2 regions of the Streptomyces sp. CRN 30 genome follow, and region 2 is predicted to be linked to the other one. Evidence: riboswitches for the same ligand, from Rfam matches in the RefSeq annotation. Region 2 holds a riboswitch; the other holds the start of a gene.
What was found. A riboswitch is a leader RNA that binds a small molecule or an ion and turns the genes downstream of it on or off. The one in region 2 is predicted to bind cobalamin.
Positions count from the first base shown of each region.

Region 1 (7,802 bases), on a different contig from region 2:
CCAGGACCAGGTTGACGCGCGGTTCGCCGACCGGGCCGCCGCCCAGGACGTGCAGGCCGTCGCGGATCTGCACGTCCTTGATCTCGCACAGGTAGCCGTCGATGTGCATGACGAACTCGTCGAAGGCGTCGTCGTCCGGCTGGTCGTCGACGTGCAGGTCGTGGTGGAGTTCCGCCGCCTTGACCAGCGTCCAGATCTGGGCGCGGACCGCCGGGGCCTTCGTCGGGTCCAGGTCGGAGACGAGCGCGTACTCGTCGAGGAGCTGCTCCAGCTTGGCCAGGTCGCCGTAGGTGTCGGCGCGGGCCATCGGCGGAACCAGGTGGTCGACGACCGTGGCGTGGCCGCGGCGCTTGGCCTGGGTGCCCTCGCCGGGGTCGTTGACGATGAACGGGTAGATCAGGGGCAGGTCGCCGAGGACCGCGTCCGGCGCGCACCCGCCCGACAGCCCCAGCCCCTTGCCCGGCAGCCATTCCATCGTGCCGTGCTTGCCCATGTGGACGATCGCGTCGGCGCCGAAGCTGTTGTCCAGCCAGCGGTAGGCCGCCATGTAGTGGTGCGACGGCGGCATGTCCGGGTCGTGGTAGATCGCGATCGGGTTCTCGCCGAAGCCGCGCGGCGGCTGGATCATGACGACGACGTTCCCGAACTGGAGCGACGCGAGCACGATGTCGTCGCCGTCCACGAAGAGGCTGCCCGGCGGCTCGCCCCACGCCTCCAGCATCGCGTCCTTCAGCTCCGGGTCGAGCTCGTCGAACCAGGCCTGATAGTCGGCGAGCGGCACGCGCGCGGGAGCCGCGGCGAGCTGGTCCTCGGTGAGCCATTCGACGTCGTGGCCACCCGCCTCGATGAGGCGGTGGATCAGCTCGTCGCCGTTGTCCGGGTAGCCCTCGACGACGTACCCGGCGTCGCGGAGCGAGTCGAGCACCCGTACCGCCGAGGCGGGGGTGTCGAGGCCGACCGCGTTGCCGACGCGCGAGTGCTTGGTCGGGTACGCGGTGAAGACGAGCGCGATCTTCTTGTCCGCGTTCGCCTTGTGCTTCAGCGCGGCGTGCCGGACGGCGATCCCGGCGACCCGCGCGGACCGCTCGGGGTCGGCGACGTACACCGGGACGTCGTCCGGGCCCTGCTCCTTGAAGGAGAACGGGACGGTGATCAGCCGGCCGTCGAACTCGGGGATGGCCACCTGCATGGCCGCGTCCATGGGGGAGAGGGCCGCGTCCGACGCGTCCCACGCCTCGCGCGAGGAGGTGAGGCAGAGCCCCTGGAGCACCGGGACGTTCAGGTCGGCGAGCGCCCCGATGTCCCAGGCCTCCTCGTCACCGCCCGCCGACGCCTGCGAGGCGTGCGTGCCGCCGGCCGCGAGCACGGTGGCGACCAGGGCGTCGGCCTGCCCGAGGATCTCGTACAGCCCCTCGTCCGCGCCGCGCAGCGAACCGCAGTACACGGGGAGCGCGTTGGCGCCCTGGGCCTCGATCGCGTCGCACAGGGTGTCGACGAAGGCGGTGTTGCCGCTCAGTTCGTGGGCCCGGTAGAAGAGCACGCCGACGGTGGGACGGCCGTCCAGGAGAGCCCGGTCGCCGTGGACGCCGTGCTCCGGCATCTTCCGCGGCTCCTCGAAGCCCTCGCCCGTCAGCAGCACGGTGTCGGAGAGGAAGCGTGCCAGCTCGGTGAGGTTCTCCGGGCCGCCCTCGACGAGGTAGCGCAGGGCTTCCGCGACCACGCCCGCCGGGACCGACGACTCGGCCATCAGTTCGGCGTCGGGCACGGACTCGCCGCCGAGCAGCACGGTCGGGACGCCGGACGCCTTCAGCGCCGCGAGCCCGTCCTCCCAGGCGCGCTTGCCGCCGAGGAGGCGTACGACGGCGACGTCCGCGCCGTCCAGGAGCCCCGGAAGCTCCTCGGTGACGTCCACGCGGGTCGGGTTGCCGATCCGGTAGGCGGCGCCGGAGGCACGGGCCGCCAGCAGGTCCGTGTCGGCGGTCGACAACAACAGCACAGTGCTCATGCGGGCGCTCCCGGTGCGATGAAGGGCAGTCCTGTGGGCGCGCCGGACTCGATGAGCCGCCACAGCGCGTCCGTGTCCGCGTGGTGTTCGATGAGGTCGCCGAGCCGGTCGAGCTGCTGCTCGCGCAGCGCGGCGAAGGAGGTGTCGGGGGCCGGGACGAAGCGGCGGCCCGCGGCGGCCGCCACCTCGCGCAGGAAGGCCCGCCGGAAGCCGTCGGACTCCAGCGCCCCGTGCCAGTGGGTACCCCAGGTCCGGCCGATCCGGCAACCGTCCAGGAAGGTCTCTCCCCCTTGGACATCGGCGACGCCGTGGTGGATCTCGTACCCCTCGACCCGTTCGCCGAGGGCCTCGCCCACCGGCCGGGTGAGGGTCTTCTCGCGGGCGAACCGCACCCGGACGGGCAGCAGGCCCAGCCCCTCCACGTGCCCGGCGCGGGACTCGACCTCGTCCTCGATGTGCTCGCCGAGGAGCTGGAAGCCGCCGCAGATGCCGAGCACGGGGCGCCCTTCGGCGGCCCGGCGCGCGAGGGCGTCCGCGAGCCCGCGCTCGCGCAGCCACTCCAGGGCGCGGACGGTCCCGCGCGTGCCCGGGACCACGACCAGATCCGCGTCGGCGAGCTCCTCCGGCCGGTCCACGAACCGCACCACGACTCCCGGTTCGGCGGCCAGCGCGTCCACGTCCGTGAAGTTGGACATGAGCGGGACGGCGCACACGGCGACGCGCAGCACGTCCTCGCCCACGGGGGCGGTGACGGCCGACTCGCGCACGGCGCCGCGCAGCGACACCGCCATCCCGTCCTCCTCGTCGATGCCGAGGCCGTGCTGGAAGGGCAGGACGCCGTACGTGTGCCTCCCGGTGAGCCCGTGCAGCATGTCCAGCCCCGGTTCCAGCAGCGAGACGTCGCCCCGGAACTTGTTGACGAGGAACCCGGCGACCAGGTCCTGGTCCTCGCGCGAGAGCAGGGCCACCGTCCCGAAGAAGGAGGCGAAGACGCCGCCGCGGTCGATGTCGCCGACGACGAGGACGGGCAGGCGCGCGTTCCGCGCGATGCCCATGTTGACGATGTCGGTCCGCCGCAGATTGATCTCCGCGGGCGAACCGGCCCCCTCACAGATCACCGCGTCATACGTGCCCCGCAGCTCGGCGAGACAGTCCAGCACGGTGCCGAGGAGTGCCTGCTGCCGTCCGCCGTGATAGCCGCGGGCGCTCATCTCGCCCACGGGCTTCCCCAGCAGCACGACCTGGCTGCTCCGCTCGCCGCCGGGCTTGAGCAGCACGGGGTTCATCAGCGCGGTCGGCTCCACGCGGCACGCCTGCGCCTGCATGGCCTGCGCCCGCCCGATCTCGGCGCCCTCGCGCGTGACGAACGAGTTGAGGGACATGTTCTGCGCCTTGAACGGCGCGACCTTCACGCCCTGCCGGACCAGCCACCGGCAGATACCGGCCGTGACGACGCTCTTGCCGGCGTCGGAGGTGGTCCCGGCGACGAGCAGTCCACCACCGCTCATGACGTACGCCCCTTCGGTGAGCCCTTCGGTGAGCCCTTCGTGAGAGTCCCGGCCGCGCGGGCGGCGAACCGGGCGCCCGCGCACACGCCGAGCGCGAGCCAGCCCACCCGTCGCGACAGCCGGACGGCCCGCTCGATGTCCCGCACCTCCACGGCGCGCCCCTCCCCGTTCAGCACGGGCCGGTGCTCCACCCGCCCGCCGTACGAGAGGGTGCCGCCCAGCCGTACGCCGAGCGCGCCCGCGAAGGAGGCCTCGACCGGCCCGGCGTTGGGGCTCGGGTGCTTGCCCGCGTCCGCGCGCCAGGCGCGCACGGCGGTGCGCGGAGCGCCGCCGGAGACCACGGCGAGCGCGGCGGTCAGCCGCGCCCCCGGCCACCCGGCGAGGTCGTCGAGGCGTGCGGAGGCCCACCCGTACCGCAGGTACCGGGGCGACCGGTGCCCCACCATGGCGTCGAGCGTGTTGACGGCCCGGAAGCCCACGAGCCCCGGCACCCCGCCCACGGCGCCCCACACGAGGGCCCCGACGACGGCGTCGGAGGTGTTCTCGGCGACGGACTCGACGACGGCCCGGGCGATCCCGTCGGCGTCCAGGGCCTGCGGATCGCGCCCGCACAGGTGCGGCAGCCGCGCGCGGGCGGCCTCGACGTCACCGTCCTCCAGCGCCTTCCCGACGGCCCGGGCCTCCCGCGCGAGCGAGGTTCCGCCCACGACGGCCCAGGTGGCGGCGGCGGTCAGCGCGACGGAGGCGACGGGAGAGGTACGGACGGCCCGGGTGGCGACGGCGGCCAGGGTCGCGGCGCCGCCGGCGCACACGGCGGTGTGCAGCGCGCCCCGTCCCCGGTGGTCCCGCCACAGCGCTCGTTCCACGGCACCCGCGGCCCGCCCGAACACGGCGACCGGATGCCCGCGGCGGGGATCGCCGAGGAGCAGGTCACCGAGGAGGCCGGCGGCGGCGCCGTACGCGAAGACGCGTTCGGCCCGCATCGGCTCAGCCGACCGTGGGGACGGGCGGAACGTCGCTGGGGGAGCTCGATCGGCGGCAGCCGTGCATGGCGGTATGTCCTCACTCAGGGTGTCCACGCCCTGGTTCGACGAAAACGACGGTGAGAGTTCCTGGCTCCCGGGGGCGCACCCCGGTGACAGTGGCGGGACCGCGCCGGATTCTCACCGGCTTCCTCTCCTGCCGTCGTACTTGGCTCCGGCAGTCCACCACGGGCCTCGAATTCCAGTCAACTTGCTGTTGACCTGCGACGGGGCAGTGTGCGAAGGCACACATCTCCCGCCACAGCGGACACGGCACGAGGGCGCCCCGGGTGCCGGCCCTAGCCGGCACCCGGGGCGCCCTCACAGGGTGTGCGCCGTCAGGCGACGATCAGATAGATCCCGTACGCCACCGCCGCCGCACAGGCCGCGAAGCACGCGTACGCGGCGGTGGTCGCGACGGCGGCGGAGTTCCCGGACGCAGTCGCCGTCTCCCGCTTGGAGAGGCCGATGATGCCGAGGCCGAAGAGGCCGACGAGGGCCACGGTGACCACGAGGCTGACTCCGAAGACGGAGCCGAGGGCTGCCCAGTCGATGTGCATGGTGGGTTACTTCCTTGGACTCGGGTCCGGTGCTCAGACCGTGGCCGACGAGGACGAAGCGCCGGCGGCGGCCGGGGCGGCCGGGGTGGCCGCGGGGTCGGACTGGGCCGGGATGGTGACCGCCAGGTCGTGGGTGACCGGACCGGCCGCGGCCGGCGACGGGGCGGCGGCACCCTCGGCGGTCTCGGCAGTCCTGGCGGAACCAGCGGACTCAGCGGTCCCGGCGGGCTCGTCCGTGCCGTTGACGTTGGTGTGGTCGACGACCTCGCCGCGGCGGGAGACGACCCAGATGGCGGCGCTGGAGGCGACCAGGAAGACCGCGACGACGGTGGTGCCCCAGGTGCCGAAGGCGGTGACCCACTCGGCGAGCGCGGCGACCAGGGCCGCGGCCGGCAGGGTGAGGCCCCAGGCCACGAACATCCGGGTGGCGGTGGACCAGCGGACCACGCCGCCCTTGCGGCCGAGGCCCGCGCCCATCACGGCACCGGAGACCGAGTGCGTGGTGGAGAGGGAGAAGCCCAGGTGGGAGGAGGCCAGGATGACGGTCGCCGCACTGGTCTGGGCGGCGAAGCCCTGCTGCGGCTGGAGGTCGGTCAGGCCCTTGCCCATGGTGCGGATGATGCGCCAGCCGCCCAGGTAGGTGCCGAGCGCGATGGCGACACCGGCGGAGAGGATGACCCACACCGGCGGGTCGGAGTCCGGGGCGAGCGCGCCGCCGGCGACCAGGGCCAGGGTGATGATGCCCATCGTCTTCTGGGCGTCGTTCGTGCCGTGGGCCAGCGAGACCAGGCCCGCCGAGGTGATCTGCCCCGCGCGGTAGCCCTTGGAGGTGGCCTTCTCGCTCGCGTGCTTCCCCAGCTTGTAGGTGAGCCGCGTACCGATCATGGCGGCGACACCCGCGACGATCGGGGCCGCGACGGCGGGGATCAGCACCTTGGTGACGAGGACGTCACCGTGGACCGCGCCCATGCCGGCCGAGGCGATGGTGGCGCCGATCAGGCCGCCCATCAGGGCGTGCGAGGAGCTGGAGGGGAGGCCGACGAGCCAGGTGAGCAGGTTCCAGAGGATGGCGCCCACGAGCGCCGCGAAGATCACCTCCGGTTGTATGCCGCTCTCGTCGACAAGGCCCTTGGAGATCGTGTTGGCGACCTCTATGGACAGGAACGCGCCGACAAGGTTGAGGACGGCGGACATGGCCACCGCGACCTTGGGCTTCATCGCGCCGGTGGAGATGGTGGTGGCCATCGCGTTGGCGGTGTCGTGGAAACCGTTCGTGAAATCGAACGCGAGCGCGGTGATCACCACGATCGCGAGGATCAGCGAGAAGCTTTCCATTTACCCGGTCTTCTATGGGACGTCAGTGGCTCGTGGAACGTAAGCAATCTGAGTGAACGGAAGATGAACTGGGTCGGACCGGGTGGTGTAGCGAATCGGGGTGTGATGGTTCCGTTTGTGTCGGTCGGGCGGCCGGAGCCGGGCCGGAAGCGGTGATGAGGGGCCGGGAGGCCTCGAACGGAGGTGGAATCTCACCCTCCGCATCGATGGGGTGGCCCCGAGCGAGGGGCCGCCCTCCGACCGGCCCCGCGCCACCTCCCGGCCCCTCGTCCTGCGAGTGACGCATGCCACGTCCTACGGGTGACGCATGCCACCCTCTCCGTCGCCCGGGCGGCGGGCCCTCCTGCCGGTGTCCACCGTCTCCGGTGTCCTTCCCGGCCGCCCCGGCGCCGGCGAACCGGACCGGCTACCCCCTTGCGAAGCGCTTCAGCTGGGCCAGGGAGCCGTTGAAGAGGTTCTGGTCGCCCGGCAGGCGGCCGCTGTTGTCGTGCTGCCAGATCGTCCAGTACGTCCAGCCGCCCGGCAGCTGCCCCGCGCTCGCCGTGTTGTAGCGGGCCACCCAGAGGGCGTGGTCGGCGGCGAACGCCGAGCTGCCGCCCGTGCACTTGTTCCACCAGTTGGTGTTCGTGTAGATCACGGGGCGGCGGCCGGTCAGCCGCTTCACCTCACTGCTGAAGGCCTTGATCCAGTTGACCATCCTGGCCTTGCTCATGCCGTAGCACTTCTTCTTCTTGCTGTACGGGTTGTACTCGATGTCGAGCGCGGGCGGCAGCGTCCAGCCGTCGCCGGTCCAGCCTCCGCCGTTGCGCACGAAGAAGGCGGCCTGACGCTTGCCGGAGGACTTGTTCGGCACGGCGAAGTGGTACGCGCCGCGGATCAGCCCCGCCTTGCGGGAGCCGTTGTACTGCTGGGTGAAGTGCGGGTTCAGGTAGGTGTGCGACTCCGTCGCCTTGACGTAGACGAACCTGGCGCCCTTGGACCTGGCCTTGGACCAGTTCACGTCCTTCTGGTGCGAGGAGACGTCGTGCCCCCTGGGCTTGCCGGCGGCCGAGACCGGGATCTCGGCGAGCAGGGTCCCGCCCAGGGCGAGGGCGGTGACGGACGACGCGATGAGTCGGGAACGGTGTCGGGACGGCTGGCGGTCACGGGCCATGTTTCCCCCCGGAAATGGCGGCGCGTACGACAAATCGTCCAGAGATTACTGGAAGATCGTTGAATCTCGGTCGATCACCGGCCAATCCACACAAGAGGGTGACGTATACGTACATCCAATCTGCCGGACGGTCGCGTTCCGCCCTACACTCCCCTCTTCCGCCGCCCCGCCCCGCCCGGCCTGGCAGGATCGCGGCATGACTGAGGAGCGAGGGGACGC
Region 1 is NZ_JAVRHI010000361.1:26,154-33,955, forward strand. Features, by position in the region: gene cobN (cobaltochelatase subunit CobN) at 1-2,005, opposite strand, end outside; gene UW392_RS38250 (cobyric acid synthase) at 2,002-3,513, opposite strand; gene UW392_RS38255 (cobalamin biosynthesis protein) at 3,510-4,496, opposite strand; cobalamin riboswitch at 4,599-4,739, opposite strand; gene UW392_RS38260 (hypothetical protein) at 4,874-5,095, opposite strand; gene UW392_RS38265 (inorganic phosphate transporter) at 5,129-6,430, opposite strand; gene UW392_RS38270 (lysozyme) at 6,837-7,583, opposite strand; gene UW392_RS38275 (class II aldolase/adducin family protein) at 7,780-7,802, shown strand, end outside.
Region 1: another riboswitch for cobalamin. It lies ahead of UW392_RS38255 (cobalamin biosynthesis protein); the one in region 2 lies ahead of UW392_RS45485 (cobalamin biosynthesis protein).

Region 2 (7,802 bases):
CCACCACGCACTCGGTCTCCGGCTCGGTGATGGGCGCCGGGCTCGGCCGCAAGGGCGGTGTGGTGCGCTGGTCCACGGCGACCCGGATGTTCGTCGCCTGGGGCCTGACCCTGCCGGCCGCGGCCCTGGTCGCCGCGCTCGCCGAGTGGGTCTGCGGTCTGGGCGACTGGGGCACGGCGCTCGTCGCGGTCCTGCTGATCGCCTCCAGCTTCGCGATCTGGCGGATCTCCCGGCGCGAGGTCGTCGACCACACCAACGTCACCGCCGGTGCCGCTGCCGCCGAGGAGCCCGAGCGGGAGCCCGCCGGGGTGGTGACCGCGGCGGTGGCCGCCGTCACCCCGCCGCCGACGGCCGCCGCGGCCGAGGGCCTCCCGGCCGTCCCGTCCCCCGCCGGCGCCTCCGAGACCCCGGCCCGCCCGGCCGCCACCTCCGTCTGAGCCCGCCCGGCCGGACACGAACGGAAGAGAAGCAGGATGAAGATCGACTGGGCGGCCCTCGGCGCCGTCTTCGGAGTCGGCCTCGTGGTCACCGTCGGCCTGGTGGCCCTGTTCACCCTCGGCATCGTCGGCCTCTCCCGCCAGGAGCGGGCCGCCGCGCAGGGCGGCTCCGCGGCGCTCGCGGTGACCGGCGCGTACGCCTGCTTCGCCGCGTGCGCGGCGGCTGTGGCGTACGGCATCTATCTGATCGTCGCCTGAGCACACACGGCACACACACCCCACAGAAGACTCCCTGCCCCGTCGGGACCGGTTCCACCGGTCTTCCCGGCGGGGTGGTGCTCTTTTTGGGGGATGCCGCCGTCAAGCGAACGCCGTGGATCCGGTTGTGAATGTTCCTCGCTCCACCGCCAGGCGCCGGAAATCCCACTGCGCCACCTCTGCCACACGGACATCCTTCCCCTCACCCGTCACATCCCGTTCACCAGCATTTGACAGGTTTCATACGCATTCGGACTAGCGAAGCGACCGGACCAGAAAGACACATGTCATACTGACCACCGCTGGTCGCAAGTGTCGAACTAACCTATTCTCATTGACAGTTGTTATTCGACGGTGGCGGCCCGACCGGTCAACAACGACACGTGGCAGGGAGCACCATGGCCAGAGACATCGATCCGAGCCTGAACCGACGCAGGCTGCGAATCGAGCTGCGCAAGGCCCGCGACGAGGCGGGCCTCACCCAGCGGGATGCCGTGCAGCAGCTGGAATGGTCACTCTCCAAACTGATCAGAATCGAGAAGGGCACGGTCAGCCTCGGCGTGACCGACCTGCGGGCCCTGCTTCAGCTGTACGGGGTCACGGAGCCCGACAGGGTCACGGAGCTGGAGGAGGCCGCCCGCGGTTCGAAGGGAGCGTCATGGTGGGCGCAGTACAGCGAGGTGGTGTCACCGGCGTACGCCCTCTACCTGGGCTACGAGGGATCGGCGGACACGATCCGCATGTACAACCCCGTCGTGCTGCCCGGCTTGGTGCAGACCGAGGACTACGCCACCGCGCTGCTCTCCGCCCAGACCGGGGAAGCGCGGGTGCGCCCGCAGGTGGAGCTGCGTATCACCCGGCAGGAGCGGTTCTTCGAGACCGACGACGGTCCTGAGATCGACATCGTCCTGGACGAGGCGTCGCTGCGGCGTCAGATCGGAGGTCCGGCGGTACTGCGGCGGCAACTGGACCACCTCAAGACGCTGACGGAGCACCCCAGGACGACCATCCGCGTGCTGCCTTTCTCCGTCGGCGCGCACTTCAGCGTCTCGATCTCCCTCATCCTGCTCGAATTCAAGAACGACGACGATCTGCTCTTCCTGGAGGGTCCGGGCGGTGGTCTGAGCAGCCGTGACGACTTCGGGCTGGTCGCCCGCCACCAGGAGAACTTCGAGGAGATCAGCGCCGAGGCGTACGAGGGCGCTCGGGTGATCGAAGTACTCGACGAGGTCAGGGAGAGCCTGGCCACCAGCTGAATCCGGGCTGGGACGGCCCGGCACGAGACGGGGGAGGCCCCATGACGGTCTTCGGAATACGAGCGTGGTGGCAGCGGTGGCGCGCGCCGGCCGGCACCGGTCCCGCCGCCGATCCCCTCGGGACGTCCGGTGCCGCGGAACAGGGGGCTCCCCCACTCGACGACCACGCGCTGAAGGCGTACGCCATGCAGCGGCCCGAGTGGGCCGAGGCGCTGATCGAGGTGGAGAACGCCCGCGTGGCCGGGGAGATCCGGCTGGTCTCCGCCCGGCTGCTGCTGGGCACGGCGTGCGGCAGCGTCCTGCTGTTCAGCATCGCGCTGGCCACCCGCGCCGCGCCCAGCGTTCCGCACGGCGCTGCGGCTCCGCTCGCCACCGCCGTCATCGGCGCGTTCGTCGCGTCGGTCCTCACCGCACTGGGTGCCGCGCTCGGCAGAGCGCTGCGCGGCCGGACCACGTCGGAGCCCGCCCAGCCGGTCAGCGGGGGCGCCGCCGGGGCTCCAGGGCCGCCAGAGCGCGGTTCAGAGCACGGCGACGATCCGAGGCGGGTGTGAGCCCCCACCAGAGTCCCGCGCCCACGGCCACGACGGCCGTCACCGACAGCCATACCAAGCCGCGGGCCATGTCGCCCGGCACCAGAAAGGCCGCCAGCGCTCCCAGCCCGACGGCAAGGATGCCCGCCACCGAGCAGTACAGCGCCAGCGGCCGCGCCCCGGTCAACCGGTCTCTCCGCGCGCCCGGCCATCCCGGACGTGCGGAAGCGGTTCCTTCCGCTCGGTCTGCCATGCGTGTACCTCCCGTCCCCCCGCGCGGCGGTCAGGCGCCGCGCGATTCCGGGTCCACAAGCCCCGCCAGGAAACCACACCACGTCGAGTGTCGAAAGGCGAGCACAGCGGCCCGGCGGCGCTTCGTATCACGCACCCGTACGCCGTCGTCCACCCGGCCGATGGCCACCTCGACGCAATCCTGCCCGTCCTGTGAATAGCTGCTGCTGAACCACGTGCGTCCCGGCAGTCCGCTGTCGACCACACCCACCTCCTCCAGCACCGTCGGCCGTCACCCGGTCACCACGCTGTCACCCGCCGCTCGACCGAAACACCATCGCCATGTACACGCGCTGCCGTTCCCCTGGAGTCTTCCCAGCTTCCCGCCCGGGGAAGAGCACATAAAGCGTCGATCTGACGACCTGACGCGTGCTCAGCACTGTGGACCACAGCACACTGCAGCCTCGCAGGTCAACGGCAAGTTGACGGTTGTTCTCGGACCGTGGTGGACTTCCGGGGCCATGTACGGCGGCTGGAGAGGAAGCCCGGTGAGAATCCGGCGCGGTCCCGCCACTGTGACCGGGGGTGCTCCCCGGGAGTCAGGAACTCTCACCGCCGGTCTCGTCGAACCAGGGCGTGGACACCCTGAGTGAGGACACAACGCGATGCTCGGCTGCCGTTCAGGACGCAGGCCCGCCACTCCCCTCTCCCGTGTGACCGGCTGACCCCGTGCGTGCCGGACGCGTCTTCGCGTACGGTGCCGCCGCCGGCCTCCTCGGCGACCTGCTCCTCGGCGATCCGCGCCGCGGGCACCCGGTCGCCGTGTTCGGCCGGGCCGCCGGTGCCGTGGAACAGGTGCTGTGGCGTGACCACCGGGGACGGGGCGCGCTGCACACGGCCGTGTGCGCCGGTGGCGCCGCGGGTGTCGGGTTGCTCGCCGCCCGTTCCGTACGGTCCTCCCCCGCCGCCTCCGCCGCGCTGACCGCGGCCGCGACGTGGGCCGTCGTCGGCGGCACCTCGCTGGCCCGGGAGGCCCGCGCGATCGGCCGGGCCCTGGAGGCCGGTGACGTCGAGGCGGCCCGCGAACGGCTGCCGCACCTGTGCGGCCGCGACCCGCAGTCCCTGGACGCCGACGGCATCGCCCGCGCGGTCGTGGAGTCCGTCGCCGAGAACACCTCCGACGCGGTGGTGGGCGCCCTGGTGTGGGGTGCCGTGGCCGGCGTGCCGGGCCTGCTCGGCTTCCGGGCGGTCAACACCCTCGACGCCATGGTCGGACACAGGTCCCCGCGCCACCGCCGGTTCGGCTGGGCCTCGGCGCGCCTCGACGACGTGGCCGGCTGGCCCGGCGCCCGGCTGACCGCCGCGGCGGCCGTCGTGGCCAGCGGCGACGCCCGGGGCGCGGTACGGGCCTGGCGCGCCGACGCCGGGCGGCACCCGAGCCCCAACGCCGGTCCCGTCGAGGCGTCCTTCGCGGGCGCGCTCGGCGTACGGCTCGGCGGGACGCTCTCGTACGGCGGCCGGGTGGAGCACCGGCCGGTGCTCAACGGCGCGGCGGGCCGGGCCGTCGACACGGCCGACATCGACCGGGCGGTACGGCTCTCCCGGCGCGTGACCTGGCTGGCGCTGGGCGTGTGCGCGGGCGCGCGGCTCCTCGCGGACGCCCGCACAGCACGTACATCCCGCGCAGCGCGTATATCCCGCGCAGCGCGTACATCCCGCACAGCGCGTACATCCTTTGCACCCCGTACGTCCCGCGCATCCCGTACGCCCCGTGCACCCCGTACGTGGAGAGGACGCACGTCATGAGCGGTGGGGGTCTGCTCGTCGCCGGTACCACCTCCGACGCGGGCAAGAGCGTCGTGACGGCGGGGATCTGCCGGTGGCTGGTGCGGCAGGGCGTGAAGGTGGCGCCGTTCAAGGCGCAGAACATGTCGCTGAACTCGTTCGTGACGCGCGAGGGCGCGGAGATCGGGCGGGCGCAGGCCATGCAGGCGCAGGCGTGCCGCGTGGAGCCGACCGCGCTGATGAACCCGGTGCTGCTGAAGCCGGGCGGCGAGCGCAGCAGCCAGGTGGTGCTGCTGGGGAAGCCGGTCGGCGAGATGAGCGCCCGGGGGTACCACGGCGGACGGCAGCAGCGACTGCTCGGCACCGTCCTCGAGTGCCTCGCCGAACTGCGGGGCACGTATGACGCGGTGATCTGTGAGGGGGCGGGCAGCCCGGCGGAGATCAACCTGCGCCGGACCGACATCGTGAACATGGGGATCGCCCGGGGCGCCGGGCTGCCCGTGGTCGTCGTCGGCGACATCGACCGGGGCGGCGTCTTCGCCTCGTTCTTCGGGACCGTCGCGCTGCTCTCGCCCGAGGACCAGGCGCTGGTCGCGGGGTTCGTCGTCAACAAGTTCCGTGGTGACGTCTCGCTGCTGGAACCGGGGCTGGAGATGCTGCGCGGGCTCACCGGGCGGCACACCTACGGCGTACTTCCCTTCCGGCACGGCCTCGGCATCGACGAGGAGGACGGGCTCCGTGTCTCCTTGCGCGGAACGGTCCGCGAGTCGAACACCGCGCCGCCGGTCGGCGAGGACGTGCTGCGGATCGCGGTCTGCGCGGTGCCGCTGATGTCCAACTTCACGGACGTGGACGCGCTGGCCGCCGAGCCGGGTGTCGTCGTGCGGTTCGTGGACCGGCCGGAGGAGCTGGCCGACGCGGACCTCGTCGTCGTACCGGGGACGCGCGGCACGGTCCGCGCGCTGGAGTGGCTGCGCGAGCGCGGGCTCGCGGACGCGATCGCCCGCCGGGCCGCCGAGGGCCGCCCCGTCCTCGGTGTCTGCGGTGGCTTCCAGCTCCTCGGCGAGCACATCGAGGACGACGTGGAGAGCCGCCGCGGGCACGTCGACGGGCTCGGACTGCTCCCCGTACGGGTGCGGTTCGACCGCGAGAAGACCCTGACCCGGCCGGTGGGCGAGGCCCTCGGCGAACGGGTCGAGGGGTACGAGATCCACCACGGGGTGGCCGACGTGACCGGCGGAGACCCCTTCCTGGACGGCTGCCGGGTCGGCCAGACCTGGGGCACCCACTGGCACGGCTCGCTGGAGTCGGACGGTTTCCGGCGGGCCTTCCTGCGCGAGGTGGCCGCCGCCGCGGGCCGCCGCTTCGTGCCCGCCCCCGACACGTCGTTCGCCGCGCTGCGCGAGGAGCAGCTCGACCGGCTCGGCGACCTGATCGAACACCACGCGGACACCGACGCGCTGTGGCGGCTCATCGAGTCCGGCGCGCCGCAAGGACTGCCCTTCATTCCACCGGGAGCGCCCGCATGAGCACTGTGCTGTTGTTGTCGACCGCCGACACGGACCTGCTGGCGGCCCGCGCGTCGGACGCCGCGTACCGGATCGGCAACCCGACCCGCGTCGATGTCCGGCAGGAGCTGCCGGGGCTGCTGGACGGCGCGGACCTCGCGGTCGTACGGCTGCTCGGCGGCAGGCGCGCCTGGGAGGACGGGCTCGCGGCGCTGAAGGCGTCCGGCGTCCCGACCGTGCTGCTCGGCGGCGAGTCCGTGCCGGACGCCGAGCTGATGGCGGAGTCGTCGGTGCCGGCCGGTGTGGTCGCCGAGGCCCTGCGCTACCTGGTCGAGGGGGGCCCGGACAACCTCACCCAGCTCGCCCGGTTCCTCTCCGACACGGTGCTGCTGACCGGCGAGGGCTTCGACGAGCCACGGAAGACGGCGGAGTACGGCGTCCACGGCGAGCGCCCCTTCACCGAGGGCCGCCCGACGGTCGGTGTGCTCTTCTACCGGGCCCACGAACTGAGCGGCAACACCGCCTTCGTGGACACCCTGTGCGACGCGGTCGAGGCGCGCGGCGCCAACGCGCTGCCGGTGTACTGCGGTTCGCTGCGCGGCGCGGACGCGGGGCTGTACGAACTGCTCGGCCGCGCGGACGCGCTCGTCGCCACGGTCCTCGCGGCCGGCGGCACACACGCCTCCGAGGCGTCGGCGGGCGGTGACGAGGAGGCGTGGGACGTCGGCGCGCTCGCCGACCTCGACGTGCCGGTGCTGCAGGGGCTCTGCCTGACCTCCTCCAAGGCGGCGTGGGAGGCGTCCGACGCCGCTCTCTCCCCCATGGACGCGGCGATGCAGGTCGCGATCCCCGAGTTCGACGGCCGGCTGATCACGGTGCCGTTCTCCTTCAAGGAGCAGGGCCCGGACGACGTGCCGGTGTACGTCGCCGACCCCGAGCGGGCCGGACGGGTCGCCGGGATCGCCGTGCGGCACGCCGCGCTCAGGCACAAGCCGAACGCCGACAAGAAGATCGCGCTGGTCTTCACCGCGTACCCGACCAAGCACTCGCGGGTCGGCAACGCGGTGGGCCTGGACACGCCCGCGTCGGCGGTGAAGGTGCTGGACGCGCTGCGGGACGCGGGGTACGGCGTCCACGGCTACCCCGCGGGCGGCGACGAGCTGATCCACCGGCTGATCGAGGCCGGCGGGCACGACGTGGAGTGGCTGACGGAGGACCAGCTGGCCGCCGCGCCCGCGCGGGTGCCGCTGGCGGAGTACCGGGCGTGGTTCGAGAAGCTCGACCCGGAGCTGAGGGACGCCATGACCGAGGCGTGGGGCGAACCGCCGGGCACGCTCTACGTGGACGGCGACGACATCGTCCTCGCCTCCCTCCGGTTCGGGAACGTCGTCGTGATGATCCAGCCGCCGCGCGGCTTCGGGGAGAACCCGATCGCGATCTACCACGACCCCGACATGCCGCCCTCGCACCACTACCTGGCGGCCTACCGCTGGCTCGACAACAGCTTCGGCGCCGACGCCGTCGTGCACATGGGCAAGCACGGCACGATGGAGTGGCTGCCGGGCAAGGGCCTCGGGCTGAGCGCGGGCTGCGCGCCCGACGCCGTCCTCGGCGACCTCCCGCTCGTCTACCCGTTCATCGTCAACGACCCCGGTGAGGGCACCCAGGCCAAGCGGCGCGGGCACGCCACCGTCGTCGACCACCTGGTGCCGCCGATGGCCCGCGCCGACACCTACGGCGACCTGGCCAAGCTGGAGCAGCTCCTCGACGAGTACGCGCTCGTCTCCGACCTGGACC
Region 2 is NZ_JAVRHI010000413.1:2,924-10,725, forward strand. Features, by position in the region: gene UW392_RS45460 (inorganic phosphate transporter) at 1-437, shown strand, start outside; gene UW392_RS45465 (hypothetical protein) at 474-695, shown strand; gene UW392_RS45470 (helix-turn-helix transcriptional regulator) at 1,094-1,951, shown strand; gene UW392_RS45475 (hypothetical protein) at 1,993-2,502, shown strand; gene UW392_RS45480 (DUF397 domain-containing protein) at 2,765-2,977, opposite strand; cobalamin riboswitch at 3,200-3,343, shown strand; gene UW392_RS45485 (cobalamin biosynthesis protein) at 3,442-4,518, shown strand; gene UW392_RS45490 (cobyric acid synthase) at 4,515-6,026, shown strand; gene cobN (cobaltochelatase subunit CobN) at 6,023-7,802, shown strand, end outside.